DNA from 4 places in the Rhodomicrobium lacus genome. Region 1 is predicted to be linked to each of the others. Evidence: predicted binding sites of a transcription regulator. Region 1 holds the regulator's gene; each other region holds the start of a gene.
The links. The regulator LexA, encoded in region 1, represses DNA repair genes until DNA is damaged. The targets are predictions, from matches to a motif close to TGTTCNNNNTGTGTTCNG.

Region 1 (7,662 bases):
TTCGCGTAGTCCGGCCACCAGGAACCCGGATATTCCCTTGCCCGCGCCACGAAGGCGTCGACAGTGGGGATCGTCTTCGGATCGCCGTCCTCAAGGATCCAGTGCTGATATTTGGCCCGGCTTACAGGATTGACGACGCCCGCGATATGCCCGGATCCGGCCAGCACGAAGCGCACCGGTCCGCCGAACAGCTTCGAGCCGACGAGCACCGACTGCGCGGGCGCGATGTGATCCTCGCGCGTGGCGAGTTCGTAGATCGGGATCGTCACGCGGGAGAGGTCGAGCGGCACGCCGCCGAGCGACAGAAGCCCGCGTGCAAGCTTGTTGTCGCGATAGAATTCGCGCAGGTAGAAGCTGTGGTTCGCTGGCGGCATGCGCGTCGAATCCGCATTCCAGTACAGGAGATCGAACGGGAACGGCTGCTTGCCGAGCAGGTAATTGTTGACGATGTAAGGCCAGATCAGATCGCGCGGGCGCAGCATGTTGAACACGGCCGACATGCGCGCGCCATCGAGGAAACCGCGCTCCGCCATCACCTCGTCGAGCGCCTTCAACTGCTCGTCGTCGATGAAGACGAGAAGATCGCCGGCGTTGGTGAAATCGGTCTGCGCGGCGAGGAACGTGGCCGACGCAATACGGTCGTCGCCCGTCCCGGCCATGTAGGCGAGCGTGCTCGCGAGCAGCGTGCCGCCGACGCAATAGCCGACGGCATTGGTGCGCGGCTCGCCCGTGATGCGAAGCACGGCGTCGGTCGCGTCGAGCACGCCCTCACGCATGTAATCCTCGAACGATTTCGAGGCGAGGTTGGCGTCCGGATTCACCCAGGAGACCACAAAAACCGTGAAGCCCTGATCGACGACCCATTTGATGAACGACTTCGGCGGTGTCAGGTCGAGGATGTAATATTTGTTGATCCATGGCGGCACGATCATCAGCGGCACGCGATACACGCTCTCCGTCGACGGCGTGTACTGGATGAGCTGCATGATGTCGTTCTGATAGACCACCTTTCCGGGGGTGACGGCGAGATTCTTGCCGACCTCGAAAGCCGACATGTCGGTCTGGCGGATGCGAAGCAGTTCGCCCGACTGGTTCAGATCTTCCACAAGGTGCTGCATTCCCTCCGCAAGGTTCTGACCGCCGGTCGAGACGGTGGTGCGGATCACCTCGGGATTGGTGAAGGGGAAATTGGACGGCGAAAGCGCGGTCACGATTTGGTTCAGATAGAACTCGGCACGCTTCCTTGCGTGTCTGTCGACCGTCTCGGCGTTCTCGACGAGATCGCCCGCCCATTTGCCGGTCAGAAGATAGGCCTGCTTCAGGAAATCGAAGAACGCGTTCTCCGACCACTCCTTGTCCTTGAAGCGCGGATCGCTGGCGGCCGGCTCGATCAGCGGCTGGACCTCCTCGCCGAGAAAACGCTGATAGGTCCGGCCCCAAAGGTCGATGAGATCCTGATTGAGCTTCGCCTGAGCGGCTGCCAGCTTCTGCGGGTCGCTCATCCAGTATTGCGCGATCGGCGCGAAAATCTTGCCGATGTCCGCCATTCCGCCCGCAACCGTGAAAGCGCCCGACCGCTTGTCCCGGTCCTCGTAGATTTTCGCGACGGCCTGCCCGCTAGCCTCAAAGGCGCGAAGAAGGTTCGTCGCGAATTGCTCCGGAGACTGAAGGCCCGGCAAAGGTCTGGATGGCGCCGGAGCGCTCGCGGCTTCTCGCTTGTCGCCTTTTTGACGCTTGTCTGACATCCGTGCGTAGCTCTCCCAAACCGCAAAGTTATTCTTGCGTCCTTTTGCGCTCGTTGAATCGAGCATGGACTAATAATATAACATTCTGGCGTCGTTTGGTGAGGGGCTGAAAGCTTTTCTTCGCCCGCTGCGCTTGTCCTCCGACTAAGTGTTTACTATAGCGCTTCGCTGGCGGCTGTCCCGCCCTCGCGATAAGCGCATATCAGCCATGACTCGTCAGGTTCGATCTTAATATCGCCGCAGGAGCGCGACGAGCTTGCCCTGGATCTTCACACGGTCAGGACCGAAAATACGCGTCTCGTAGGCCGGGTTTGCGGGTTCGAGGGCGATCGATTGCCCGCGCTTGCGAAGCCGTTTCAGGGTCGCCTCCTCGTCGTCGATGAGCGCGACCACGATATCCCCGCTTTCCGCGGCGGCCGTCTTTTTCAGCACGACCGTATCGCCTTCCTGAATTCCGGCTTCGACCATGGAGTCGCCGCGCACTTCGAGCGCGAAGTGATCGCCCGTGGAAAGATATTCCGGCGGCATGACGAGGACGTGGCTGTGGTCCTCGATGGCCGAGCGCGGCACGCCCGCCGCGATACGTCCCATCACAGGAACCGATATGCCGCCGTCTTCCCGGTCGCGGATGAAAGGAGACTGCGGTGCGTCCTCGAAAGATGACCGGCGTCCTTCGATGACGGTCGGCATGAAGCCCCGCCGGCGGTCGGCCTCGAAACCCGCGCGCGCGCGCTCCGGCATCTTCATCACTTCCAGGGCGCGGGCGCGATGGGGAAGCCTGCGGATGAAGCCGCGCTCTTCCAGCGCCATGATCAGGCGATGAATGCCGGACTTGGACTTGAGATGCAGCGCCTCCTTCATTTCATCGAACGACGGCGGCACGCCGGTCGCTTCGATACGCTCATTGATGTAGAGGAGGAGTTGCTTTTGCTTCGGTGTCAGCATGGGCGGCCCGGTTGTGGCGAAGGACTGTACAAACCAAGAACACCATTAAGCGTTCTCATTAAGTTCCGCAAGGAAAAAGGGCACTTTTGGATCAGCCCTGCACAGGAGGAATCTCTAGCGACAGGAGATTTCCCAATGGCTAATTTATTCCCGGTCCCGCCGCCGTTCGACTTGTCGGACCGGTTTCCCCTTCCGGCCTGCCCGATTTCAGGCCGCATTTCTGCGTTGTTCAAACGCACTCGCCCCCACAGTCATCATATTGTGACGCACAAGAGAATCCAGCTTGCGAAGTCAGTAAGCAGAGAGTATCCGTGACAAGCGCAATTAGGTATATTTTTTATGACGATTACCAACGATCCGATCAACGATTCTGATCTTCAGGCGCCTTCGGTGAAGCTTCGGGCGAACGTGGCGCCGCGCATTAATCTGGCCTTTCAGGTCAATTCAATTCCGGCCATCGGCGAAATCGAGATCGCCAACGGAACAGAGCGCGACTTCTCGGATGTCCTGATTTCCATTTCGTCGGAACCTCCTTTTCTCAAGCCGACGACCTTCCGGCTGGATCGTCTCAACGCGGGAGGCGTCCGCTCGATCAGCCCGGTCGAGGCCGATCTCGACCCCGCTTTCCTCAACCGGCTGACCGAAGCCGCGGACGGCGAAATCCACATCTCGGCGACAGCGGGCGAGGAATCGCTGGCGACCGCGACGATCCCGTGCCGGGCGCTCGCGCCGAACGAATGGACCGGGCTTTCCACGCCGCCGGAACTCGTGGCCGCTTTCGTCCGCCCGAACGACCCGGCCGTCGAGGTGATTTTGCGCAACGCCGCCGAGAAACTTCGTCTGCATGGCAGGAACTCGGCGCTCGACGGCTATTCGGGCAACCGGAAAGGACGTTCGTGGGAGGTCGCCGAGGCGATCTGGGCTGCGCTCGTCGACGCGAAGATCGTTTACGCGTTCCCGCCCGCGAGTTTCGAGCAGGACGGGCAGAAGATCCGCCTGCCCGGCGCGATCCTTGAACGCAAGCTCGGGACATGTCTCGATCTCACGCTGCTTTACGCGGCCTGCCTGGAACAGGCCGGGCTCAATCCGCTCGTAGGCTTTTCGACGGGCCACGCCTATTGCGGTCTCTGGCTCACCCAGGAGGCTTTTTCCTCCTGTGTCGTCGACGAAGCCGAGACCGTTCGCAAACGCCTGCAACTGCAGGAAATGATCCTGATCGAGACAACGCTTCTCACGAACCATCCACCGCTGAAATTCCGGGCCGCGGTCGACAAGGCCGCGAGCTACGCGAACGAGGACGAACCGCGCCGCTTCGAACTGGTCGTCGACATCGCGCAGGCGCGCCAACGCCGAATCCGCCCGCTCGGCGTCGAGCATGACGGTGCGCAGGATGCTCTGCCCGTGACAGCGGAGGCCGGCGGATCGGTTGGGCTCGACGAACCGCCAACCTTCGTGGAGGAAGCCGTCAGGGCCGCCGAGCCGGAACAGCCGCTCGATCGGGTGGAACAATGGAAGCGGAAGCTGCTCGACCTCTCGCTTCGCAACAGGCTCCTGAATTTCAAGAGCGGGAAAAGCGCCGTCGATCTCTCCTGCCCTGACGCGGGCGCGCTGGAAGACCGGCTCGCGAGCGGCAAGGAGATAAAAATCCTCGCCAGAGCCGACGTCATGAGCGGCGACGATCCGCGCGACGCCGAAGTTTACCAGTTGAGGGCTGGCGAAGACGCAGCGAGACAGCACGCGCTCGAAGCGCTCGGGCGGGGCGACGTGCTCACCGCGCTTTCCGACGACGACCTTCAGGACCGGCTGACCGAAATCCATCATGCCGCGCGAAGCTCGCTCGAAGAAAGCGGCGCGAACAGCCTGCATCTTGCCATGGGCTTTCTGTCGTGGTCGCCTGCGGGGAAGGACCAGCGTTGTCGCGCGCCGCTGCTTCTCGTGCCGGTCCGGCTGGAGCGCCGCACCATTCGCTCGGGCTTCCGGCTCGTGCGCCATGACGACGACGCCCGCATCAATCCGACGTTGTTGCAAATGCTTCGGCAGGATTTCGGCCTCGAAATGCCGGAGTTTGAGCGCGATCTGCCGCAGGATGCGTCGGGCCTCGACGTGGCGCAGATCTGGCGCATCGCGCGGCTGCACATCAAGGACATGAAGGGGTTCGAGTTGACCGAGGAGGTCACGCTTTCGAACTTCTCTTTCGCCAAATATTTGATGTGGAAGGATCTTGTCGACCGCGCGGAGCTTCTGAAACGGAACCCCGTGGTTCGCCATCTCATCGATACGCCGAAAGACACCTATGGCGATCCCCGAGACATGCCGGAGGAACGCGCGCTCGACCGCGAGATCCACCCGAAAGACCTGTTCATGCCGCTGCTGGCGGACTCGTCGCAGACAGCCGCTGTCGTCGCCGCGTCGCGCGAGAAGGATTTCGTGCTGTTCGGCCCGCCCGGCACGGGCAAGAGCCAGACGATTGCGAACATGATCGCGCAGCTTCTCGGCGACGGGCGGTCCGTGCTGTTCGTTTCGCAGAAGACGACGGCGCTTGAGGTCGTTCGCAAGCGACTGAACGACATCGGCCTCGGCTCCTTCTGCCTCGAAGTGCATTCGGCCAAGGCGCAAAAAACCGCCGTCCTCGCTCAGCTCAAGACAGCGTGGGAATCGCGCTCCGCCGATGCCGCGCGCGAATGGGATGCTGCGACGGAGGATTTGAAAGCGCTTCGCGACCGGCTCAACGAGGTCGTCGTCGCGCTGCATCGCCGCCATGGCAACGGCCTGTCGGTGCACCGGGCTCTGGGCCGCGTCATAGCGCAACGGGACTTCGCACCGAAGGTCAAGCTCCCGTTCCCCTCCCCCGATCAGCACGACGAAGCGGAGATGCGCGCCTTGCGCGATCTCTGCCGCAGCCTGCGAACCGCCGTGCAGGCGCTTGGCACGACGCCCGCGGCGCACCCGCTGAAGGAGATCGGCCATGCCGACTGGTCCCCGGTGTGGCGTGGCGAACTGGAAACGGCGTGCGCCGCGTTCCGCAAGGCCGTGGCCGATCTGTCAAACGCGGGCGCGGTGCTCGCGAAGCATTTCGGGACGCACGAAACGGGAGACCCGCATCGCCTCTATGCGATGATCGTCTTTGCCGCGCTCGCCTTCAAACCGGAGGCACGCGACGCCGCCACGCTTGCCGGCAAGGATATGCGCGCGCTCAAACCGGCCTTCGAGGCATGGCGCAGGGACCGTGCCGCCTTCGATGCCGCGCAAGCGCGGCTCGCCAATCGTTACCGCGACGCCGTGTTCAGCCTCGACTTCGGGCGTCTGATGCAGGACTGGCGCGATGCAATCGCGGCCTCCTTCCTGACGCGGAGCGGCCGCAAGAAGCGCGTGTGGGAGGCGCTCGCACCGTTCACCGACGGCGCGCCCCCCGAGGATCTCGGCGCCGAGATCGTCGGGCTGATGGAGGTGAAGGAGGGGCGCGCCAAGGCGATGCGCCATGACGCGACGCTCGGAGCGCTTGGCCCCATCTGGCAGGGGCTCGAAACCGACCCGGCGCGCGTCGAAGCAGCCTTCGCATGGCTCGGCCAAATCTCCGAAGCAGCCGCTTCGCTTGCCACCCCGCAGCGTGACAAGGCGGGGTGGCTCGCCCTTCTCGCCGCGCTGATCCTCGATCGGCCGGACTTCATGCGCGAGGGCGGCCGCTTCGCGACGGACGCGGGGAAGACGCTGACCGCGTACAAGACGTTTCAGGCGGCGCGCAAGGAACTTGTCCGCCTCGCGCATCTCTCTGACGACTATTTCGGTCTGCCGCGCTCCGGCCATTGGCTGCGAGACGCCGCGAGCCTCGCCGAAATCTGGGCAGCGAACGCGCCGAAAAGCCAGCGCTGGTGCGACTGGCTTCGCCATGCCGCCGCCGCGCGCGCTCGCGGCCTTGCGCCGCTGACAGACGCGCTGACAGCCGGCGAGATCGAAGCGTCGGATATCGAAACGGCCTTCGAGGTCGCCTATGCACGCTGGTGGGTCGAACAGACCGTGCATCGCGACGCGCTCCTTCGCGGCTTCGTCTCGGACCAGCATGAGGACGCGATCGCGCGCTTCATCGAACTCGACCATAAGGTTTCGCAGCTTGCACGCCATGTGGTCGCCGCGCGCCTGTCGGGAGCGGTGCCCGCCCGCAACGCCTTCGGACAAGACCCCGAATTCGGCGTCCTTTCGCGGGAGATCGAAAAGCGGGCGCGGCACATGCCGCTTCGCAGCCTGTTCTCGAAGCTGCCGAACGCGCTGACGGCACTTACGCCTTGCGTGATGATGAGCCCGCTTTCCGTCGCGCAATTCCTGCCCGCCGACTCGCAGCCCTTCGATGTCGTGATCTTCGACGAGGCGTCGCAGATCCCGGTGTGGGACGCCATCGGTGCCATCGCGCGCGGCAGGCAGGTGGTCGTCGCGGGCGACCCGAAGCAGCTTCCGCCGACTTCCTTCTTCGACCGCGCGGGCAATGCCACGGAGGATGCGAGCGAGGTCGAAGACCTCGAAAGCATTCTCGACGAGTGTCTTGCCGCGAACATTCCGAGCAAGCGGCTGGCCTGGCATTATCGCAGCCGCCACGAAAGCCTGATCGCGTTCTCGAACCAAAACTATTACGACGGCGCTCTCGTCACCTTCCCGTCTCCCGTGACCGAGGATCGCGCCGTCCGTTTCGAGCATGTGCCGGACGGAATCTACGAACGCGGTTCGGGGCGCGTCAACAGAGAGGAAGCACGCGCCGTCGTGGCAGACGTAGTGCGGCGTCTTTCCGATCCGGCCTTTGCCGCCGGCGGAAGTTCGCTCGGCATCGTGACGTTCAATGGCGAGCAGCAACGGCTGATCGAAAACCTGCTCGACAAGGAGCGCCGCGAGAAGCCGGAACTCGAACGCTTTTTCAGCGAAAACGAATGGCACGAACCCGTGTTCGTGAAGAACCTCGAAAACGTGCAGGGCGACGAGCGCGACG
Region 2 (7,662 bases), on a different contig from region 1:
CGGCCGAGGGCGCGCAACAGCCTTTCGCTCGGCCTCATCGCGGCGCTGCATGACGCCATCGCGGCGGAGGGTTCCAATCGCGAGGTGGCGGCAATCGTGCTCGCGGGCGCGCCGCCAGCGTTCTCAGCCGGGCACGACCTGAAGGAACTCACCGCCCACCGCGCGGATGCGGATCGGGGCCGCGCGTTTTTCGACCAGACGATGAGCGCGTGTGCGGCGCTGATGCAGGCCATCGTGGACTGTCCGAAGCCGGTCATCGCGGCGGTGGGCGGGATCGCGACCGCCGCAGGCTGCCAGCTTGTCGCGAGCTGCGATCTGGCGGTTGCGGGCGACCACGCGCAATTCGCAACACCGGGGGTCAATATCGGTCTTTTCTGCTCCACGCCGATGGTCGCGCTGACGCGCAACGTTTCGCGCAAGGCGGCGATGGAAATGCTGCTGCTCGGCGATATGATCGACGCGGCGCGCGCCAAGGACCTCGGCCTCGTCAACTGGCTGGTGCCGGACGCGGAGGTTCTTCCGGCGGCGCTCGCCGTGGCGCAGAAGATCGCCGCGAAGTCGCCGCTGACGCTGTCTATCGGCAAGAAGGCGTTCTACGCACAAGCCGAGATGCCGCTCGCGGCCGCGTATGATTACACGGCTCAAGTGATGGTGGAAAACATGCTCACGCGCGACGCTGAAGAGGGCATCGGTGCCTTTATAGAAAAGCGTACACCGGAATGGACAGGCTCGTGAGATTTACGGCGTCACGGTGTATGTCGGACGCCCCACGACGCCGTAGATTTATGACGCGCAGATTATATTGGCGCTCACCTTGCCTGCGTCAGATCGATGCCGACTTGACGCGGGCTGATCCACTGCGAAGCACGCCGAGCATCTCGCTTTTGATCGAAGCAAAAGCTCGCTTCATCTTTTTGCTCTGTCGCGCGCCCCGAACCGCTTCACTGTTCCAGACGCGCTCTCGGCTCTTCGATGCACGCCGCGAGTGGCCGCGCTGGGGGTCAACTAAGCCAGAGCTCTGTCACACCTTCGCCGGATTCCTCCGCTGCAGAGAGGCGGACCGAGAGAAAGTCTTCAACGTCGCTGCTTTCCAGCGCGTTTCGTTCCATGACAGGGGTCAGAAGTGTGGGGCGAAAGCCCAGATTCGCTCTGACGTCTGCATTATCGAAGTTCCGCTCAGGCATGGCTCTTTCCAATGTCATCCACGGCCTGCCTATTAACCGGATTCGAGCGGAAATGCATGCGTTGGCTCGGCCAAGAACGCTTCTCGCGGAACGCCGTGGCCCTGAAGTAACAGCTCCGCGCAAGGCTCAGCTGGAATGCGGGGGGGCGAGCTTTTGCCGCCCCCGCATTCAATCAGGCGACGGCCTTGTTCATGCGGTTCTCGATGAGATCGGACACGACGCCAGGTTCAGCGAGTGTCGACGTGTCACCCAGGTTGGAGAAGTCGTCTTCCGCGATCTTGCGCAGGATACGGCGCATGATCTTGCCCGAGCGCGTTTTCGGCAAACCCGGCGCGAACTGGATAAGATCCGGCGTCGCGATCGGTCCGATTTCCTGCCGAACCCAATTGCGCAATTCGGTACGGACCGCCTCGGTCGGCTCGATGCCCTCCATCAGGGTGACGTAGACATAGATGCCCTGACCTTTGAGGCTGTGAGGATACCCCACGCAAGCCGCTTCCGCCACCTTGGGATGAGCCACAAGCGCCGACTCGACCTCCGCCGTACCCATGCGGTGCCCCGCCACGTTGATCACGTCGTCGACGCGGCCGGTGATCCAGTAATAGCCGTCTTCGTCGCGACGGCAGCCGTCGCCGGTAAAGTAGGTGCCGGGATAAGACGAGAAATAGGTCTGCACGAAACGCGTGTGGTCCTTGTAGACGGTGCGCATCTGACCGGGCCACGAATCGGTGATGACAAGGTTGCCCTCGCCGGCGCCTTCGATGTTCTGGCCGTCAGGCGTCACGAGCGCGGGTTTCACGCCGAAGAACGGCAGCGTGGCCGAGCCGGGCTTAAGGGCGATGGCGCCGGGGAGCGCGCTGATGAGAATGCCGCCGGTTTCCGTCTGCCACCAGGTGTCGACGATGGGGCAGCGCTGTTCACCGACGACGTGATAATACCATTCCCAGGCTTCGGGATTGATCGGCTCACCGACGCTCCCCAGCAGTCTTAACGACTTGCGGCTCGTCTTCTTGACGAGTTCGTCGCCGGCGCCCATCAGCGCGCGAATGGCCGTCGGCGCTGTGTAGAACGTGTTCACCTGATGCTTGTCGATGACGTCCCAGAAGCGGGACGCGGTGGGATAATTCGGTACGCCCTCGAACATGACCGTCGTTGCGCCGTTCGCGAGCGGACCGTAGAGAATGTAGCTGTGGCCGGTGACCCATCCCACATCCGCCGTGCACCAGTAGATATCGCCATCCTTGTAATCGAAGATGTACTGATGGGTCAGCGAAGCATAGACGAGGTAGCCGCCGGAAGTGTGAAGCACACCTTTCGGCTGCCCCGTCGAGCCGGACGTATAGAGAATGAACAGTGGGTCTTCCGCGTTGATTTCCTCAGGCGGGCAATCCGCGGACACGGATTCCATTTCTTCCGCCAGCCAGAAATCGCGGCCCGCAGTCCAGCCGACGGGAGAATTGGTGCGTTTCACCACAAGCACGCGTTCCACGCTCGGGCATTTTTCCAGTGCCTTGTCCGCGTTTGCCTTGAGCGCAACCTTGCGACCGCCACGCACGCCCTCGTCCGCCGTGATGACGACGCTCGAATCGCAGTCGACAATGCGGCTCGCAAGACTGTCCGGCGAGAACCCGCCGAAAACGACTGAATGGATCGCGCCGATGCGCGCGCAGGCAAGCATCGCGTAAGCCGCCTCGGGGATCATCGGGAGGTAGATCGTGACACGGTCGCCCTTCTTGACGCCGTGCTTCTTCAGCACGTTGGCGAAGCGGCTGACGCGGTCGTGAAGCTCGCGGTAGGTGATCTTGAGATCCAGGTTCGGCTCGTCGCCTTCCCATATGATGGCGACCTGATCGCCGCGCGTTTCAAGATGGCGATCGATGCAGTTTGCCGCGACGTTCAGCGATCCATCTTCAAACCACTTGATTGAAACGTTATGCGGGTCGTAGGACGTGTTCTTGACCTTCGTGAAGGGCTTGATCCAGTCGATGCGGGCGGCCTGTTCACCCCAGAAGCCTTCGGGATCGCTTACGCTCTGCTCGTAGAGCGCGCGATACTTGTTTTCATCAATATAGGCCGAGCTGCTCCAGGCCTCGGAGACCGGATAAATTTTGCCCGTCATGACGTCCTCCACGATGCGCTTTTTCAGCGCTATTTATGTTTGATTGGCTATCCCAGAGCAAGTTGCGCAAAGGTCGAACACCCGACGGGCAGAGAGCTGTTTCAATTGCATGTGGAGAACCCGCAGACACGGCAGGTGCGGCATCCTTCCTGCGAGATCATCCCCGGCGCCCCGCATTTCGGACAGAGATTCGTCAGAGGGATCCGCGCGCCGTTCTGGACGTCGTCTTGCGGCCCGATAGGGACTTTGAGCCGGTCGGGCTCGGACGGCCCGCCATGAAAGCCGATATGGATGAAATGCCGCTCGACGATATCGCCGATGGCGGCAAGGAGGCTCGGGACGTACCGCCCGTCCATCCACGCGCCACCTCTTGGATCGAAAACCGCCTTGAGCTCCTCGACCACGAACCCCACGTCACCGCCGCGGCGGAAAATGGCGCTGATCATGCGCGTAAGGGCGACCGTCCAGGCGTAGTGCTCAAGGTTTTTGGAGTTGATGAAGATCTCGAAGGGGCGGCGCTCGCCGTCCTCGATGCTGTCGTTGATGGTGACATATATCGCGTGGTCCGAGCCGGGCCATTTCAGCTTGTAGGTGAAGCCCGAAAGCACGGGTTCGCGCGGACGAGGCAACGGTTCAACAGCTTGGACCTCATACGGCGGGGCAGCAGCGAGCGGAAGCGCGGGCTGGGCAGGCGGCTCGCCGATCGCCGCGGGCGCGGAAGCGAGAACCTCCCCCGTCACCGCGTTAGGGCGATATGCGGTGCACCCCTTGAGGCCCAGGCGCCAGGCATCGGCATACAGCATCTCGAAGTCCTCGAACCGGATGGAAGCCGGACAGTTGACCGTCTTGGATATCGAAGCATCGACATGATGCTGAAGCGCGGCCTGCATTTCGATATGTTGAGCGGGCGTCAATTCCCGCGCCGCGACGAAGGCGGGCGGCAGCGGCGCGCTGCCTCGCATTTCGCGGAAGACGCGCACCGCATAATCGTCAACCGTTTCGTGGCGCGCGGAGCCATCGGGCTGAAGGACCCGGCGACTGAATTCGAAATCGAAGATGGGCTCCACGCCGCTCGACACATTGCCTGCGAGAAGCGAAATGGTCCCCGTCGGCGCGATCGAGGTGAGAACGCCGTTGCGGACGCCGTGTTGCCGGATGGCCTTTTGCAGTGACGGCGGAAGCGAGGCGGGGAAGGGCCGCGCCAGGAAGGCATCGGCGTCGAACAGCGAAAACGCGCCCTTCTCCTTCGCAAGTGCGGCGCTCGCCTCGTACGCCAGTTGCGAAATGCGCGCCATCCATGACGCAGCGAGCGCTCGTCCGCTCTCCTCGCCATAATGCGCACCACAGAAAACCAGCGCATCCGCCAGCCCGGTGACGCCAAGGCCAATGCGCCGCTTCGCCTTCGCTTCGCGCTCCTGCGGCGGCAGCGGATAGCGCGAGACGTCGATGATGTTATCGAGAAGGCGCACCGCGACGGGCACGAGCCTTCCAAGGCGCGCCTCGTCAAGCCGGGCCTCGGTTTCAAAGGGCCTTTCGATGAGCGCTGCGAGATTGATCGAGCCGAGTAGGCACGCGCCGTAGGGGGGCAATGGCTGTTCGCCGCATGGATTTGTCGCCGAAATCGTTTCGCACCAGGCAAGGTTGTTCGCGGCGTTGACGCGGTCGATGAAGATCACGCCCGGTTCAGCATAGTCGTAGGCGCTGCGCATGATCTTCAGCCAAAGGCCCCGGGCGCTGACCTCCCGAAACAGGGTGCCTCCGAACATGAGCGGCCAGCGCGCATCCGCCTTGACCGCCTCCATGAAAGCGTCTGTCACGAGTACCGAAAGATTGAAGTTTCTGAGACGCGCCGGGTCGGCCTTCGCTTCTATGAAGGCTTCGATGTCGGGATGATCGCAGCGGAGCGTGCCCATCATGGCGCCGCGACGCGATCCGGCGGACATGATCGTCCTGCACATCGCATCCCACACATCCATGAAGCTGACCGGGCCGGACGCATCCGCGCCCACCCCTTTCACGGGCGCGCCTTTTGGCCGCAGCGTGGAAAAGTCGTGCCCGATGCCGCCGCCCTGCTGAAGCGTCAGCGCGGCCTCGCGAACATGGGTAAAGATCGAGCCCATGTCGTCGCCGATCTCTCCCATGACGAAACAGTTGAACAAGGTGACTTCGCGGCCGGTGCCGGCGCCAGCTAGGATGCGTCCCGCCGGCATGAAGGCGAAATCCGTCATCGCATCGAGAAAGCGCTTCTCCCACTCCTTTCGTCTGGCTTCGGGTTCCGCAGCGGCGGCGGCCCTTGCCACGCGCGCGAAGGTTTCAGCAACGGATCGCTCGGGCTCGCCACCGGCGGGCGAAAAACGATACTTGGCTTCCCATATCTGGCGTGAAATCGGGATCGGCATCGAAGCGTCCAAACTCTGTGACATATACGCGTTATGATCCCCAAATGTTCCCTTTTTGTGCCAAAGTGTCAAGGGCGCCGTGTGGATAAACTTCTAACGAAACTTCAAGGAGCGAAACAAACCATGAAATAGCGGCGCAGAGGCCGCCACCCGCCTTCTGTCGCGTGTCCTTTCGATCCCGACATTTGCCCGGCAAAGGATGCAAACGTCGGGATCGGACCACTAGGCAGACGCCGGACCGCTTTTGATTTCGATCTTCTTCTGCGGCTTTATGTGGTCGTCCTTCTTCGTCAGGGTGACCTTAAGCACACCCTTGTCGAAGGTCGCTTCGACCTTGTCTTCATCGACCGTGTCGGGCAGCCGGACAGTGCGCGTGAAAGAGCCGAAGCTGCGCTCCTTCACATAGTAGTTCTCGTGCTCCTCCGACGTCTCGCTCTTCTTCTCCCCGCTGATGCGAAGCTGACCGTCGTGCACCGTCAGTTGCAGGTCTTTCTCGTCGATGCCCGGCAGATCCGCTTTCACCACGAAGTCCTTGTCCGTCTCCTTCACATCGAAAGACGGCGTCAGCCCGTGACCTGCCGATGCGCGCTGCGGGAAGCCCACCAGTTGCGGCACTCCCGACAGAAAGTTTTCAAAAAGCCGGTCCATTTCGGACCGAAACGATTGAAACGGGTCTCCGTAGCGCGCGGTCGCGGCGCCGCGACCGTTGCTCGAACCTTCGTCAGCCATCGTTTTCTCCTTGTCATGATGTGCTAACATTCCGAGATTGTCCGCCATGGGGCGGGGCTTTTTTCTAATATTTAAATCCGCTCGCGATGTTTCAACCGGAAGGCGCATCATGGCTTTTGCAACCAGCACCCGGCAGGCCGATAACGCCATTCCGGCGAATGAACCGCGAACGCTGGCGCTTGCCGGGGGCCGCAAGCTCGCCTGGGCCGAATATGGGGACCAGTTGGGGGCTCCCGTTTTCGTGTTTCACGGCACGCCCGGTTCGCGGCTCATGTATCGCCTCGCAGACGCGCCCGCGCGAAGGCTCGGCCTTCGCCTCATATCGCCCGACCGCCCGGGCTTCGGTTTCTCCGACTTTCAGTCGAAGAGAAAGCTCGTCGACTGGCCGGGCGATGTCGCGGCTCTCGCGGATCATCTCAACATCGAGCGGTTCGCGGTCGCGGGTGTCTCCGGCGGCGGGCCGTATGCAGCCGCGAGCGCAGCGCTTCTGCCCGAGCGTGTGATCGCCACGGCGCTTGTCAGCCCCGTCGGCCCGCTCTGCCCGCCCGAAGGCCCGCCGACCCTGCCGCGCGGCGAAGCGATCTTCTTCCGCTCCATGCCACAATATGCACTTGCGATGACGGGCGTCTTCTCGTTGAGCCGCGCGCTGTTCAATGCCGCGCCCGACGCCATGTTTCGCGGGCTCATGCGCCGCGCGGGGCCAGCGGACGCCCCGATCCTGTCGCGGCCCGAGGTCAAGGCGAATGTTCTGGCGGGCGTTATCGAGGGCATTCGGCCCGGCATTCGCGGCGTCGTGCAGGAGTTCAGGCTCTTTTCCGAGCCCTGGAATATTTCATTCGAGGCGATCAAGACGCCATTCCTGCTGTGGCAGGGGCTGGCGGACCGGAACGTGCCGGTTTCGGCGGCGTTGCACCTCGGCGCGCTTGTGCCGCAATGCAGGCCCGTGCGGGTTGTCGGCGCTGGCCACTACTGGATTTTCGATCACATGGAAGAGGTTCTCGGCGCGCTCAAAGACAGCATCACCGTTGCTTCATAAGCGGGGAAGGGGCGCCGGATGTTCCCGATCAAGGATTCGATCCGCATCCCCTTCGCGCCGGTGGCAACCTATGGCCTGATCCTCGCCAACGTGCTTGTCTTCTTATACCAGTCGAGCCTCAGTCCAGCCGAGGCGCACGCCTTCGCCATGGAATACGCGCTGATCCCGCGCCGGTATTTCGATCCGGCCTGGGCT
Region 3 (7,662 bases), on a different contig from region 1:
GGCAGCAATGGCGTCGTCCACCGCCATCAGACGGGTTACCACGGGGCTGTCGCGCAACACGACTGCATTGGCCAGATCCTCGACGGCTGCGAGTTCCTCCCTGGAAAGCGGCTTCGGATGGGAGAAATCGAAACGCAACTTGTCCGGATCGACGAGCGAGCCCTTTTGCGTGACATGCGTGCCGAGCGTCTCGCGCAGCGCCTCGTGCAGCAGATGGGTCGCCGAATGGTTCGCGCGAATCGCGGTGCGGCGCGCGTGATCGACCTGCATTTCGACGGCGTCGCCAACCTTGAGCGGGCCCTCTTTCGCTACGCCGACATGCGCGAACAGTTTGCCGAGCTTCTTCTGCGTCTCGGTCACGTCGAAGTGGGCATTTTTCGGCCCGATGATGACACCTCGGTCACCGACCTGGCCGCCCGATTCGCCATAAAACGGCGTCTGGTTGAGAATAAGGACGCCCTCTTCGCCGGTCTTCAATTGCTTGACCGGCTTGCCATCCTTCAGGATCGCGACAATCTGGCCTTCGGCTACCTCAGTTTCATAGCCGAGAAATTCCGTCGCGCCCGCCTGATCCAGCACGTCGAACCAGACCTTGTCCGTCGCAGCCTCGCCGGAGCCAGCCCACGCCTTGCGCGCTTCGGCCTTTTGCTGCGCCATGGCGGCGTTGAATTGTTCGACATCGACGCGAATGCTGCGGGCCTTCAGCGCATCCTGCGTCAGGTCGAGCGGGAAGCCGTAGGTGTCATACAGCCTGAAGGCCACGTCGCCGGAAAACGTGTCGCCCGCGCCGAGCGAACCGGACGCCTCGTCGAGAAGGCTCAGGCCGCGGGCGAGCGTCCTGCGGAAGCGCACCTCCTCGATCTTGAGCGTTTCGCCGATGAGCGCCTGACCGCGCACGAGTTCCGGATAAGCCTGGCCCATCTCCCGCACCAGAACGGGAAGGAGGCGGTACAGCAGCGGTTCTTCGGCGCCCAGCAGATGCGAATGGCGCATCGCGCGTCGCATGATGCGGCGAAGAACATAGCCACGCCCTTCGTTCGAGGGCAGCACGCCGTCCGCGATAAGGAAGGCAGAGGCGCGAAGATGGTCGGCGATGACGCGATGGCTCGGAAGCGCTGCGCCCTCGGCCGGCACGCCGGTCGCATCGACCGAAGCGCGGATCAGAGCCTGAAAGAGGTCGGTGTCGTAATTATTGTGAACGCCTTGCAGCACTGCGGCGACGCGTTCCAGGCCCATGCCCGTGTCGATCGAAGGCCTCGGCAGATCGAGCCGCTCCGTTTTCGAAACCTGCTCGTATTGCATGAAAACGAGGTTCCAGATCTCGATGAAGCGGTCCCCGTCGGCGTCCTCGCTGCCGGGAGGGCCGCCGGGGACTTTCGGACCGTGGTCGAAAAAGATTTCGGAGCAGGGCCCGCACGGACCCGTTTCCCCCATCGACCAGAAATTATCCGATGTGGGAATGCGGATGATGCGGTCGTCGGACAGACCTGCGATCTTCTTCCAGAGGGCATGCGCGTCGTCGTCTTCGGAGAAGACGGTGACGAGAAGCCGCTTCTTGTCGAGCCCGAATTCCTTGGTGACGAGCGTCCAGGCCAACTCTATGGCGCGCTCCTTGAAGTAGTCGCCAAAGGAGAAATTGCCGAGCATCTCGAAGAAGGTGTGATGTCGCGCGGTGTAGCCGACATTGTCGAGGTCGTTGTGCTTGCCGCCCGCGCGCACGCACTTCTGGGAGGTGACGGCGCGCTTGAATGGAAGCGTCTCCATGCCGGTGAAGACGTTCTTGAACTGCACCATGCCCGCGTTCGTGAACATCAGCGTCGGATCGTTCCGAGGCACGAGCGGGCTCGATGGCACGTGCTCGTGACCGTTCTTGCGGAAGAAATCGATGAAGGTTCCGCGGATCTCGTTAAGGGTGCTCATAACCAAATTCGTTTCCAGTGGACAAGCGCGGCTTTACCGGCGGCCAAACCGGCCCAAGAGATAAAGCATATCGGCACTCGACAGCGATACCGCAATTTCCCGTTATCGAGCAAGACGCCCACAGCAATCCTGCCACATGCGGTCCGATTTGACACATCGACGTCGGCCTAGCGGCTGGCGCCCTTCCGGCCCGGGCTTGGCGCCTCAACCTCGCCCGGCAGCTCTCCGTCGCCGTTGTCATCGTCGCTATCCGCACCGTCGAGGATTTTTGTCGCGATCAGTCCGGCATTGGCGCGGATGTCTCGTTCAATCGCTTCGGCCACCGCCGGATTGCCGCGCAAGAAGGCCTTTGCGTTTTCCCGCCCCTGTCCAATCCGCTGGCTGTCGTGCGAATACCAGGAACCGGATTTTTCGACGATGTTGGCCTTCACCCCCAGGTCGACGAGTTCTCCGGTCTTCGAGATACCTTCGCCGTACATGATGTCGAATTCGACCTGTTTGAATGGCGGGGCCACCTTGTTCTTGACGACCTTCACCCGGGTCTGGTTGCCGACGACCTCGTCGCGTTCCTTGATCTGTCCGATGCGACGGATGTCGAGGCGCACCGAGGAGTAAAATTTCAAGGCGTTGCCGCCCGTGGTGGTTTCGGGATTGCCGAACATCACGCCGATCTTCATGCGAATCTGGTTGATGAAGATGACAAGGCAATTCGATTTCGAGATCGATCCCGTGAGTTTGCGGAGCGCCTGACTCATGAGGCGGGCCTGCATACCCGGCAGCACATCGCCCATCTCCCCCTCGATCTCGGCCTTCGGGGTCAAGGCTGCGACCGAATCCACCACGATGACGTCGATTGCGCCGGAGCGCACCAGCGTATCGGTGATTTCGAGAGCCTGTTCGCCCGTGTCGGGCTGCGAGATGATCAGGTCTTCCAGGTTGACGCCCAGCTTTCTCGCATAGACGGGATCGAGCGCGTGCTCGGCGTCCACGAACCCGCAGGAGCCGCCCTTCTTCTGCGCCTCTGCGATAACGTGAAGCGCGAGCGTCGTCTTGCCGGACGATTCCGGCCCGAAAATTTCGATGATGCGGCCACGCGGTAATCCGCCTATTCCGAGCGCGATGTCGAGGCCCAGGGAGCCGGTGGAAATCGCTTCCACCTCGACGGGCTTGTCGTTCTTGCCCAGCCGCATGACGGATCCCTTGCCGAAATTCCGCTCGATCTGACTCAGGGCGGCTTCGAGGGCTTTCTGTTTGTCCATGCTGTCCCAATTCCCTTCGATCACGCGGAACGGCGTTTCGCTCATGAATCGTTATCCTTCGTTTATTCCATAGCGGTCATGGACTTGCAAACGACACTGAATGTACCCCGTTTGTTCTTGTGCGCAAGTGGTTTTGCTCAACCTTGGATCATTCGTTCTGATTGTTGCAATTGGGGCACTCCCGCTGCAAAACGAGATCGATTGCCCCGCATGCGTCGAATTCCGGCGCCCGATCCGGGCGCGCACGCCACCGGGTCGACCCGATCGGTGAATCTGTCTCTGAACCCAAGAAGAACATTTTACCGATCGCACGCTGCGATCTGATCGTAATTCCGCTCTACGCGGCCGCCGCCTTCACGGTTTCGGCCAGTTTCTTGAGCGTGAAGGGCTTCGGCAGAAAGATGAAGTTTTCGTCCGCCGCGAGGTTCTTGCGGAAAGCTTCCTCCGCATAGCCCGACATGAATACGATGCGAATGTCGGGATTTCGCTGACGCAAATGGCGCAAAAGGGTTGGGCCATCCATCTCGGGCATCACGACGTCGCTCACCACGAGGTCGACCTGACCTTCGTGACGATCCATGATTTCGAGCGCCTCGACGCCGCTCGCCGCTTCGAGAACGGTGTAGCCGCGGGTAGCGAGTGCGCGAGACGCGAAGGAACGCACGGCGTCTTCGTCTTCAACCAGCAGGACGGTCGCCTTGCCGGTGAGATCGACGGTCTGCTCGGGCGCTTCGCTGCGGGTTTCGAGGGCTTTCAGGTCGAGTTCGGTTTCGACATAGCGCGGCAGGAAGATGCGGAACGACGATCCTTTTCCGATCTCGCTGTCGACGAGAATCGTGCCGCCTGTCTGCTTCACGATGCCGTAAACGGTGGAGAGCCCGAGGCCCGTCCCCTTGCCGACCTCTTTCGTCGAGAAAAACGGATCGAAGATCTTTTCCAGAATCTCGGGCTTGATGCCGGTGCCGGTGTCCCGCACTTCGACTGTGACATACTCGCCTCGCTCGACGCCGCGATCCTTGAGGAGAAGGGACTCGCGCTCGCTAACATTGGCGGTGGAGATGATGATTTCGCCGCCGTCGGGCATCGCATCCCGCGCGTTCACCGCGAGGTTCATGATGACCTGGAAAAGCTGACCCTCGTCGGCCTTCACGAACCAGAGATCGCGGCCGTGCTGCACCCTGGCCTTGACCTTTTCGCCGAGCGTTCGGCCCATCGTCGCCTGGAATTCCTCGATGACGTCCGTCAGCCTGAGAATGGCGGGGCGCAAGGTCTGGCGACGCGAATAGGCCAGGATCTGCTTGACGAGTTCCGCCGCGCGGGTCGCGTTGTTCTTGATGTTCATCAAGTCCTTGAACGCGGGATCGGACGCGCGGAAGCGGCGCAGGAGCAAGTCTGAAAAGCCGATGATGGCTGTAAGCAGGTTGTTGAAGTCGTGCGCGATGCCGCCGGCGAGTTCGCCCACGGCCTGAAGTTTCTGTCCTTGCGCCGCCTTCTCGTCGGTGAGCGCGCTTGCCACGGGTTCAGCCGCCGTTATCACGAGATGGTTCCCGTCGGCCGCCGGAAAGATCACAAGGCGAACGCGGCGGTTGATCGCGTCCTTAGGAGCGGCGTGAAGCTCGACCGGGGCGGGATTCGCATCCGGCGCGGAGAGTAAAGCCGCAATCTTTTCCTTCACCGTCTGGGCGGAGGCTTCGGCAAGAAGCGAGGCCAACGCCTTTCCATGAATGTCGGGCGCCTGCGAACCGTCTGTGCCTTCGGTGTCGAAGATCCGGCGGAAAACATCGTTGGCGCCGAGGATGACGCCTTTCGTGTTCAGAATGGCCATCGCTTCGGGTGCGCAGGCGACGATCGTCTCGAATGCCTCGTCCAGTCGCCCGGTTGCGGCATCCGCGGGCGTGACAAGCCACACTCCGCCGCCGTTGAGGGTGTCCGCCAGATGCAACCCGGCCTGCCGGGTAAAGCCGGTGGCGCTCACCACCTGAACCTGAATGTTGCCCCCCGCCTTGGCGATGACATCGCGAAGTCTCGCGCGCGTGAGCGGATTGCCGCGCCGCGTTCTGAAGAGCGACCAAGCCTCCCTGCCGACCGGGGAACCTCCGGCTAGCTTCTCGAAGGCCTTGTTCGCGCTCTGAACGCTGAGATCCTTGTTGACCGTCAGGGCCGCCACGGGGAGCATTTCGAGCAGATCGGGGGTGCGGCGCTCGCCCGATGCATCCTTCCTGAATTGCTCGACATGCCATAAGAAAAACTGTGCCCGGTTCCCCTGATCGCCGATGGGGGTTATCCCGAGAACCGCCGTTTCGCCTCCCGCCAAATTCGGGAGAACGATGGTTTCCGTGTGCTTCCTGCCTTCGCGTCCGGCGGAAAGAAGGCGGAAAACGGCAGCCGCCGTTTCGCGGTCGCGATCGCCGAGCCGCGAGAGGCTCTGATCGACGCCGAGGCCGCCCACGATTGTCATGAAGCTATCGCTGCAACCCTGAATGATCCCTTTCCTGTTGGTCACGGCGATTGCGCCGGGATGCGCCCGGACGATGTCGTGGGCGGTGTCGCCGGTCGTTGCCTCGGAGGGCTTGAACTGGATCTGGCCGGTCGCGAAAAGCACGCCGCCTGCGGCGCCTGCGAACGCGAAAAGCGCGAGCGCCGCCTCACCCTGGCCGACGAGAGACAACGTCACCGCGGCAGCGGCGCCCGCACCGACAGCTATGCTGCCCCAATGGGGCGTTTTCTGCGCCAACGCCATCGACCGAGTTCCCATTCGTCACCTCATCAACGGCCCCACCATGGAGTGATTCGGCTTGCCTCAAGGCTCACACATGGAACGTCACCGTCGCGCGCGATGCGTTAAGAAAAGCTTACCATGGTCTGCGCACGGCGCATCGCAGCGGCTTCAATCGCGCTTGATGACGCCAGAGAGGATCGCGCCGAGCATGATCACGCCCATCACGCCGAGGATATTCTCCGCCCAAGAGACAGCGCGCAGCGTCGCAGGTGGAAGCGTCGCCTTGCCGACGATTGGAAAATCCACCTCGATCTTGCGCATCATCGGCGTCCAAGCCGAGCGCTGGCCGAGGTCTATGGCGGGCAGCAGCACGTCGGCGGAGTAGGTCAGGGCGTTGAACGCTAGGATCTGGGTCACCTTGCCTGGCGCGTCGCCGCTCATTTTGCAGTTGGTCCAGTTCGTCGCGCAATCCTTGTAGTCGTTGCTGGTCCAGACCTGCGCATCCTTGGGCGCAAAGCCGCCGCCTGCCGCGCCGCGTTCATAAAGCGCGGCGCACGCCAACCACAGCGCGACAAGCGCGACCACGAGCCGGTGTGGGCGATAGCCGTAACCGCAGGACCAGCCAAACGCGACACTGAGCAGCCACGGGAAGGGGTTTTTAATCGGCCATTGGCGAAACGGATCCTTGAGCCATGTGTGGAAGGGCATCGTCCACGGCCGCTTGCGCTTTTGCAGATAATGCTGCTTCAAAAGTCCGATGCGGCGCGCGCTCGCGTCATGTCCCATGTCGCGCAGCACCTTGATAAGTTGTTCGAAGGGCTGTGGACGAAAATCCTCACCAAGGTCAGAAGGGTGCTGCCGAGCCAGCCAAGCGGCACGTGTCTTCCAGTCTGTTTTTGCGAGGCTACCAAAGCGATTATACGTGAAACCGTCGAGATAGATCGAATCAAGAGTGCTATTTTGCGCGTCCCAGAGCGAGGGGTCGTCTTGAACTTGGTGAGCATGGGCCCCTTGGAGGACGAGAGCCCCTTCTATGACACAAAGATGATTTACGGGTTGCGCTGCTGGCCCAAGCCAAAGGGTACCGCGGATGCGTGCCGACTCGAGACTGAGTGCAACTGCTCCGCCAGCTGTGAAAGTACCTCCATTGCACGCAAAATCGCCGTCGATAGAAGCGCCCGTGAAGCGCACTATTCCCCGACCCGCGAAACGTCGCACGCCGTCACGCCTGAAAAAGACGCTGCCGCTAACCTTCGCGCCGTCTGCAGCAAGCGCGGGGCCGCGCAGATTGGTGAGTATGGCCCCGGTGCAGTCCAGATTGCCTCCTATCTCTACGCCCGGGAGGCGCACCTCTCCCTGCGCCTCGAAACGCCGATCACCGTCGCAGCTCAAAATGACGTCGCCTGCGACCTTCGCGCCGTCGCCAGAAAGAGCCTTGTCGCCCGGATTTGAGAACGTCGCACCGCTGCAGACCAAAACGCCGCCAATCTCCGCGCCCAAGAAGCGCACTTCTCCTTGCGCTTCGAAACGCCGATCACCGTCGCAGTTCAAAAAGACGCTGCCTGCAACTCTTGCGCGGTCGCAAGAAAGCGCCTTGTCGCCGGGATTGGCGAATGTCGCGCCGCTACAGTTCAGATCGCCACCAATTTCCGCACCCACCAAGCGAACGTCTCCTTGCGCCTCGAAACGCCGCTCGCCAAACCAATTCAGAAAGACGGTGCCGGTCACCTTCGCGCTATCGCAATTAAGCGCGCAGCCACCCAC
Region 4 (7,662 bases), on a different contig from region 1:
GCGGCCATATGCGATCCAGATCGAAATGCGCTACCTGCCCGCGCGCGTGCACACCGGCATCCGTCCGCCCCGCCCCGCGCGGGATGACATCCTCGCCGGTGAACCCCATGATGGCGCGCGCGAGTTCAGCTTGCACCGAAGGGCCGTTCGCCTGCATCTGCCAGCCCGAAAAGGGCGTCCCGTCATATTCGATTGTGATTTTGTAGCGCGGCATGCTGAGGGGCTTACGCTGGTTCGACAGGAAGAGAAAGCGGGTACGCCGTCAGAGCGACGAACATTCTCGCAGACAATCGCCTTCGGCGGAAAAGTGGCTCGCGACCGGCCCGGACATAAGAGCAGACCTAAATCGCCATGCGTTAAAATCAGACGCGGCAAAGCTGCAAGTCTTGGTTGTCGATCAGCTTCTCTACGTTAAACAGGGTCGGATCTAGCGAGGCTGATCTTAAAGCGTCATGGCGTAATTCGGAGCGGCACGACCTTGCAGGACTCAGCCTGACGTGGCCCGCTCTGGACGCGGAGGCCGCGCAACCGGCCTCCGGGCACCTCTTCACCTAGCCTACAGCCGGTCGCCGCGTTGTGTCTGGCCGCCTTGCGGACCGACACCACCACCGCGAACCGGCGGCATGGTCACGGTGTCGTAATTGCAGAGCCTGCGCTTCTGGTCGCCCTCGGCACAGGGGCGCGGCTGCAAATCCTTGGTCATGCAGATTCGAACCTCCTGCAATCGGTTCCGCAAACAGACGATCTGCACCATGTCCGGCGTCAACCCTCGATTGACGTCAAGGAAGGCGCGTCGCACTTCTTCCGGTCCCACGCGCAGCGGCTTCGTCAGATCCTGGAATTCGTCGGGAATGCGGATGCTGCTATACGCCTTGCGAGCGGCGGCGAAGTACCCGCGCGGATCAAGCCCCGAGCAGGTGCCGTGTTTCTTGTATTCGTGAATGACCAATTGACGGCTCGGCATGATGTCGAGCATGCGGTCGATCAGTTCGTTCGGAACCCACGGGCGGGAATCCGTGCGGCACGATTCCGGCCAGCCGCGCCGCTCGTATTGAGGCCACAAGCCGTGAAGCACGAAGGCATAGGGACGGGTGCCGTTGCATTGTTGCTCGGTACCGCTGTCGCGGCGGCTGCGGCGGTCGTCGAAGAAGCGATAGCCGCCGCCATAGCCATTGTCCTCGTACCGGGTGCGGCCCCGATCATTGCCGCCATCTTCCTCACGTCCCGCGCAATAGGTCGGCGACCAGTTCAGCGTCAGAACATAATAATCGAAATCTCCCGGCCGCGCGCTGCGGTCGCCTTGCGCATGCGCGCCACCGATCGCCGCCAGCGAGGCCACGCCCAACACAACGCACGCCACTCGCAAGGAACGTCTGATCCCCGTAACCATCACAACGCCACCCGAAAAATTTACAGAACGAAGCATGAACGTAACCGCTTCGGCGGCAAAGTCAAGCTGCCGAAGCGCGCATTTTGGAAAACTGGTGATTGCTGCCGCGATCCCAAATGAGAAATTGGTAAGGTGGGTTATTTTGGCCTCAGCACGCGCTCAAGGATGCGACCCGCCGCCGAGCCGAGCGAGCGCAGCAGCGACTTGCCGAACGCCTCGCCGTAGGTCTGGCGACTGTATCCGCCGCCACGCCCGCGCCCCTTCGGCTGCGGTTCGGGCTGAGGATCGTCCTCGCGCGGCAGCGGTTCGTCCGGCGAACCGGGCTTTTTCGGTATGCGAAACTCGCCCGCCCATTCGTAATCGTCATCGTTTCGAGCCTTGCCGGAACGCGCTCCGTTTGCGCTGCGCGTCCTGCCGCCGTTCGATGGCGCGGCACTCTCCTCCTCGTCGTATTTCCCAACCACGGGGCTTGCCTCGATCACCGCCTTGCGCTCTTCCGGCGTGACCGGCCCGAGCTGCGACGAGGGCGGACGGATCAGCGTCCGCTGCACGATGGACGGTTCGCCCTTCCCTTCCAGAAAGGAAACGAGCGCCTCGCCCGTGCCGAGTTCGAGAATGGCCTTTTCGGCATTGAAGGCAGGGTTCGCGCGGAAGGTCTCGGCGGCGGCGCGCACGGCCTTCTGCTCGCGCGGGCTGAAGGCGCGCAGGCCATGCTGCACGCGGTTGCCGAGCTGGCTCGATACGCGATCCGGCACGTCGAGCGGGTTCTGCGTGATGTAGTAGACTCCGACGCCCTTCGAGCGGATGAGGCGCGTGACCTGCTCGATGCGCTCCAGCAGCGCTTTCGGCGCCTCGTTGAAGAGGAGATGCGCCTCATCGAAGAAGAAGACGAGCTTCGGCTTTTCGACGTCGCCAACCTCGGGCAGCTTGTTGAAGAGTTCCGTCATCAGCCACAGAAGGAAGGTCGAGTAGAGCCGCGGCGTCGACATGAGCTTGTCGGCGGCGAAAACGCTGACATAGCCGCGCCCGTCGTCCGCCTTTCGCATGAAGTCGTCGATGTCGAGCTCGGGCTTGCCGAAAAACAATTCGGCTTTTTGTTCGTCGAGCACGAGCAGGCGGCGCTGGATGGCTCCGACGGACGTCTTCGACACATTGCCATATTGCTGGGAAAGCTCCTGCGCGCGCTCCGAAACCAGCGCGATCACGGAGCGAAGGTCGCTGAGATCGTTGAGCGACAAATTCTCGTCGGAGGCGAGCCGGAACGCGATGGTCAGCACGCCTTCCTGCGTCTCGTTCAGCTCCATGAGCCGCGCAAGGAGCATCGGCCCGAGCGAGCCGATGGAGGCGCGGATCGGCGTCCCTTGCTCGCCGAACAAATCCCAGAAGATCGTGGGGAACGCCTCGAACGTGTAATTGTCGAGGTCGATTTCCTTCGCCCGCTTTTCGAGGAAGGGCTTCGGTTCGCCCGCCGCCGCGATGCCGGAAAGGTCACCCTTGATGTCGGCGGCGAAAACGGGAACGCCCGCCCGCGAAAACCCTTCGGCGAGAATTTGCAGGGTCACGGTCTTGCCGGTGCCGGTCGCCCCCGTGATCAGGCCGTGCCGGTTGGCGAATTTGAAATTGAGATATTCGGGCTTAACGCTCTTGCCGACGAAAATGCCGGTCTCGGTGTCTTCGCTCATGCCGTCTCCCGTGCGAGCCGAATCGATGCCTGAAACCTAAGCATCGGCATCGCTTTTCGCTATGGGAAAGGCGTAAAGGCCAAGCAGGCACCGGTGCCAGAGGGCTCTGGGCATTGGGGGGTCGGAGAAAGCGAACCGGCACCGGCTCCTGCTTGGAAGGGAAAACTGCTCCTGACGGGGGGCGCGGTTGCGTTCGAACAATGGCGGTTTCGTGAAAATTGTAGCGAAGTTTGACGGGGACCGCCCCGTGAGACGAAACGCGATCACTCCCAGTCGTCGTAACGCGGAGCCCAGTAGCGATGATACGAGCCGGGGCGATAGTGGCTGCGCGCGCGGCTGTGCCACGGGTCGTCTCCCGCGAAAGAGCCCCAGCGGAAGTGGCTGCGCCAACGGTACGGATAATCTCCACGCGAGCCCCAGCGATGATGGCTGCGCCATGTGCTGTGTTCGCATTCGACATAGTAGGAATAGCTGCAGCCGACCATCATGAGCGGTTGCGGTGCCGTTTGAGCGGGAACGGCATGAAGCGGGAGGGAAGCGGCGGGAGCGCCGTTGAAGCAAGCTGCAGAAAAACAAAGGGATGCGGCGGCAATGAGCAGTTTCATGTAATTAACCTCTCGAGCTTATAGAAAATATTAATAAAAAATTAAGACAGCAAAAAGGAAGTCAGAGGATCAAAATTTCGTATCGAACAGACGCCGCCAGCGCACGGCCTGTTTGTCGCGGCATTCCGTTTCTGGCACCGGCACGCAGGCAGGAAGCGCCGCCGTGCCGGGCCGCGCGAAGACGACAAGGCGTGTCGGACCGCGCCCGTTGATGTTGATGCCGTCCACGCAGCCGAGGACGCGCGGCGCCGCTCCGGTCTTCTCCTCGAAAGCTTTTTCGAACATTTCGAGCCTGCTGCCGTTGACGAAGGCCAGTCGCGCGGCGCCAGATCCAAGCGCTTCGGCCGATCCGGGGACACTGCCGAGGATCGTGCGCGTGCCGTTCATGAAGACGAGGCTCGGCTCGCTGATGCCACCGAACGCGACAGGGGCATCGCCGCATCCCCGCAGTTTTTCCGCGGCTGCGGCGGCGCTCCGCGTAATCCAGATCGGCTCAAGGCCCGGCAACCCGACGCGAAAGGCGGCGGTGTAGAACAACGCGGCGGAGACGACCGCGCCGGCCAAGGCCGCGCGGGAATATCTGCCCCACGCCGACGCCGCCGTGAAAGCCGATACCGCCGCAAGCGCGACAAGAACGGCTGCGAGCAGCGGAAAAGCCGGCGCCTCCGCAATCCATGACAACCCGAGAAGCAGCACGATCTGCGCCGTCGCAAGCGTCGCCCACAGAACGGCGCTCAGTCGCGCGCGCGATAATCCCTGCGCCGCCTCGCGGAAGGCGAACGCAGCGGCCAGGGCGATGGCTGGATAAAGCGGCAGGGCATAGTGAGGCAGCTTCGTCGGAATGACCTCGATGATGAGCCACCACGGCACGATCCACGCCAGGAGGAACAGCACGCGACGCGAGACGCGCCTCTGCCGCCACAGCCAGGCAATCGCTCCGCCAGTTACGAACAGAACTGCGGGCCAGAACGTCCACCAGAAGGCGAGGAAATAGAAGCCGGGCGGTCCCCAGTGCTTCTCCTGACCGCTCGCGAGCTTGCCCGCGAAGTCCTGCCCGAGCGACGTCTTGAAGAACGCGCCGCCTGACGAAACGCCGATGGCGATGAACCACGGAAGCGTCAGCAGCAGAAGCAGCGGCACGCCCCATTTCCAGTGCAGGTTCCTGAGCCACGTGCGGCGACGGTCTAAAATCAGCACCACGGCGGCGGTGATAAACGACAGCCCCGGCGCGACCGGGCCCTTGATGAGGATGCCAACGCCAAGCCCGATCCAGAACAAAGCGGCCAGTCCGCGCGTGCGGGCAGGATCGCCCGCCATGTAGAGCCGGAACAGCGCCCCCTGCGCCAGCATGATGGCGGCGATGAGCGCTGCGTCCGACTTCGCGATGCGCGCCTCGAAAGATAGCGTGAGGCAGGTTGCGAATAGCGTAGCGGCAACGAGCGCCGTCTCTCGGCCGAAGATGCCGCGCGCAGCCCAGAATGTCAGAAGCACCGCGCCGAGCGCGCCGAGAAACGACGGGATACGATAGGCCCAGATGTCGGAGAGGGTCGCGCCCGCGCTTTCAGCCGCCGTCACCGCCGCCGATTGCAGCCAATAGATGCCGACAGGCTTCTTGTAGCGCGTTTCCTGCTGGAAGTGGATGTCGACGAAATCGCCCGTTTCCAGCATTTGCTTCGTGGCCTGCGCGAAGCGGGCCTCGTCGCGGTCGGTGACCGGAAGCGACGCTATGCCCGGAAGGAAAAGCAAGGCGCAAAGAAGTGCGAGACCGAGCACCGCCGCATAGGGACGATAAGCAAGAGCACGCAATCCCTTTGCTACGGCGACGTCGACGGCGGCCAGCCGCGAGGTGTCGCCGTGGGCGCGGGGAACGCTGACCGTGATCGCTTCCATGCGTTTTGCCGAGATCGCGGTGCGAAGCTTGATCGCGCGTGAGCCCGTCCCTTTTTGAAGGCATGCCTTTCGAGAAACGGCCTTCCGCTTCCCGGATATGCCTGAAGCAGGTCTTGCGTTTTCATCGAAAGGGTCTCGCCCCCGATGCAACGCGCTTTCTCAGGCGAGGCGGTTTTCTCCACTTCGCTCGAAACGCTTAGGCGGGAACTCGGCCGAAAGCAACGGTGCGGATTGTAACGAAAGCTGGCGAGCGCCTGCGCTCGGCGCCGCTGCGGCGAGCAGGGAGGGCCCGATTCAACCCCGGCAGCTACGCTCTGGGGACGAAACGCCCCGCGAGCGCCGGACAGGCACTCGCGGGGCGCGGAACGATACGTTACTCGGCCGCCTTGAGCGCGGGCGCGATCATGGCCACGTCCGCCTCGACGAGCGGCTGGAACTTCTTGAAGTTCTCGGTGAACATCGCGACGAGCTTTTTCGCGGTCGCGTCATACTCGGCCTTGTCGGCCCATGTCTCGCGCGGGTTGAGAATCCGCGAATCGACCCCCGGCGCTTCGGTCGGAACGAGAAGCCCGAACACCGGGTCCTGCACGAACTCGATGGCGTCGAAGCCGCCAGACAGCGCGAGGTTCACGAGCGCGCGCGTGGCAGGCAACGACATGCGCTTGCCGACGCCGTATTTGCCGCCCGTCCAGCCCGTGTTCACGAGCCAGCAGTTCACCTTGTGCTCGGCGATGAGCTTGCGGAGCTGGTCGCCGTACACGGTGGGATGACGCGACATGAACGGTGCGCCGAAGCAGGTGGAGAACGTCGCCGTCGGCTCGGTCACGCCCTTTTCCGTGCCCGCCACCTTCGCGGTGTAGCCGGAAAGGAAGTGATAGACGGCCTGGCCGGGCGTCAGCTTCGAGATCGGAGGCAGGACGCCGAACGCATCCGCCGTGAGCATCAGGATGTTCTTCGGCTGGCCCGCGATTCCTTCGAGGCTCGCGCCTGGAACATAGGAGATGGGATAAGCGCCGCGCGTGTTCTCGGTCAGCGCGTCGCTCGCATAGTTCGGCTCGCGCGTGTCCTTGTCGAGCACCACGTTTTCGAGCACCGCCGCCCATTGCGACACGGCGTGATAGATGCCGGGCTCGTTCTCCTTCGAAAGCTTGATGACTTTCGCGTAGCAGCCGCCTTCGAAGTTGTAGAGGCCGTTCTTCGACCAGCCGTGCTCGTCGTCGCCGATAAGGGTGCGCAGCGGATCGGTGGAGAGCGTCGTCTTGCCCGTGCCGGAAAGGCCGAAGAACACGGCCGCGTCGCCCGCCTTGCCCTCGCTGACGGAGCAGTGCATCGGCAGCACGCCTTCCGGCGGCAGCACGTAATTAAGATAGGAGAAGACGGACTTCTTGATCTCGCCCGCATACGATGTGCCGCCGATGAGAATCAGGCCGCGCGTGAAATCGCAGGCGATGACCGTTTCGCTGCGCACGCCGTAGCGCGCCGGATCGGCCTTGAAGCTCGGCAGATCGATGATCGTGAGCTTCGGCGTGAAGGTGCGAAGCTGGTCCGGTGTCGGGTTGATCAGAAGATGATTGATGAAGAGCGCGTGCCACGCATATTCCGCGAAAACGCGAACCGAAACGCGATGGTCCTCGGAGGCGCCACCGAACAGATCCTGCACGAAAAGGTTCTTCTCGGCCGCGTGCGCCAGGAAATCCTTGTGGAGAAGATCGAACTGTTCGGTCGAGATCGCCTTCGAGTTGTCCCACCAGACGGTGCCTTCCGTCTCGGCGTTCCGCACGATGAATTTGTCCGCTGCCGACCGTCCCGTATGCAGGCCCGTCACCGTCGCGAAAGCGCCCGTGGCCGTAACCTGACCCTCGCCGCGGCGAATCGCCTGTTCGTAAAGGGCCGCCACGGACCCGTTATGAAGTACTGCCCGCTGGAGATCCGGCGCCGCCAATTGATTGGAAGGGGAAGAGGAATTTGAGGAAGGCACTTTCATCTCCAGGGCATCAAGGTTGAATTTCAAAGCGAGCGGTCTCGCAAAAACGCGGGTCAGGATAACACCTGAACGCCCGCACGGTAACAGTCCACCGCTCCTGACGCTGTACTT

Region 2: a site for LexA is predicted at 5,748-5,765, ahead of EK416_RS13200 (adenosylcobalamin-dependent ribonucleoside-diphosphate reductase). Genes of this name have one in related genera too.
Region 3: a site for LexA is predicted at 3,459-3,476, ahead of recA (recombinase RecA). Genes of this name have one in related genera too.
Region 4: a site for LexA is predicted at 1,414-1,431, ahead of EK416_RS17355 (ribonuclease T2 family protein). Genes of this name have one in related genera too.

The regions. Positions count from the first base shown of each region.
Region 1 covers NZ_RZNF01000004.1:78,867-86,528, forward strand. Annotated here, with positions in the region: gene EK416_RS06700 (PHA/PHB synthase family protein) at 1-1,745, opposite strand, end outside; gene lexA (transcriptional repressor LexA) at 1,974-2,690, opposite strand; gene EK416_RS06710 (DUF3320 domain-containing protein) at 3,030-7,662, shown strand, end outside.
Region 2 covers NZ_RZNF01000012.1:814,160-821,821, reverse strand. Annotated here, with positions in the region: gene EK416_RS13210 (enoyl-CoA hydratase) at 1-735, shown strand, start outside; gene acs (acetate--CoA ligase) at 1,357-3,303, opposite strand; gene EK416_RS13200 (adenosylcobalamin-dependent ribonucleoside-diphosphate reductase) at 3,405-5,726, opposite strand; gene EK416_RS13195 (Hsp20/alpha crystallin family protein) at 5,925-6,431, opposite strand; gene EK416_RS13190 (alpha/beta fold hydrolase) at 6,541-7,467, shown strand; gene EK416_RS13185 (rhomboid family intramembrane serine protease) at 7,486-7,662, shown strand, end outside.
Region 3 covers NZ_RZNF01000012.1:1,069,808-1,077,469, reverse strand. Annotated here, with positions in the region: gene alaS (alanine--tRNA ligase) at 1-1,920, opposite strand, end outside; gene recA (recombinase RecA) at 2,088-3,224, opposite strand; gene EK416_RS14420 (response regulator) at 3,517-5,934, opposite strand; gene EK416_RS14415 (hypothetical protein) at 6,067-7,662, opposite strand, start outside.
Region 4 covers NZ_RZNF01000017.1:2,851-10,512, forward strand. Annotated here, with positions in the region: gene truA (tRNA pseudouridine(38-40) synthase TruA) at 1-214, opposite strand, end outside; gene EK416_RS17355 (ribonuclease T2 family protein) at 557-1,348, opposite strand; gene EK416_RS17360 (helicase HerA-like domain-containing protein) at 1,528-3,072, opposite strand; gene EK416_RS17365 (hypothetical protein) at 3,336-3,677, opposite strand; gene EK416_RS17370 (ArnT family glycosyltransferase) at 3,747-5,567, opposite strand; gene EK416_RS17375 (phosphoenolpyruvate carboxykinase) at 5,941-7,551, opposite strand.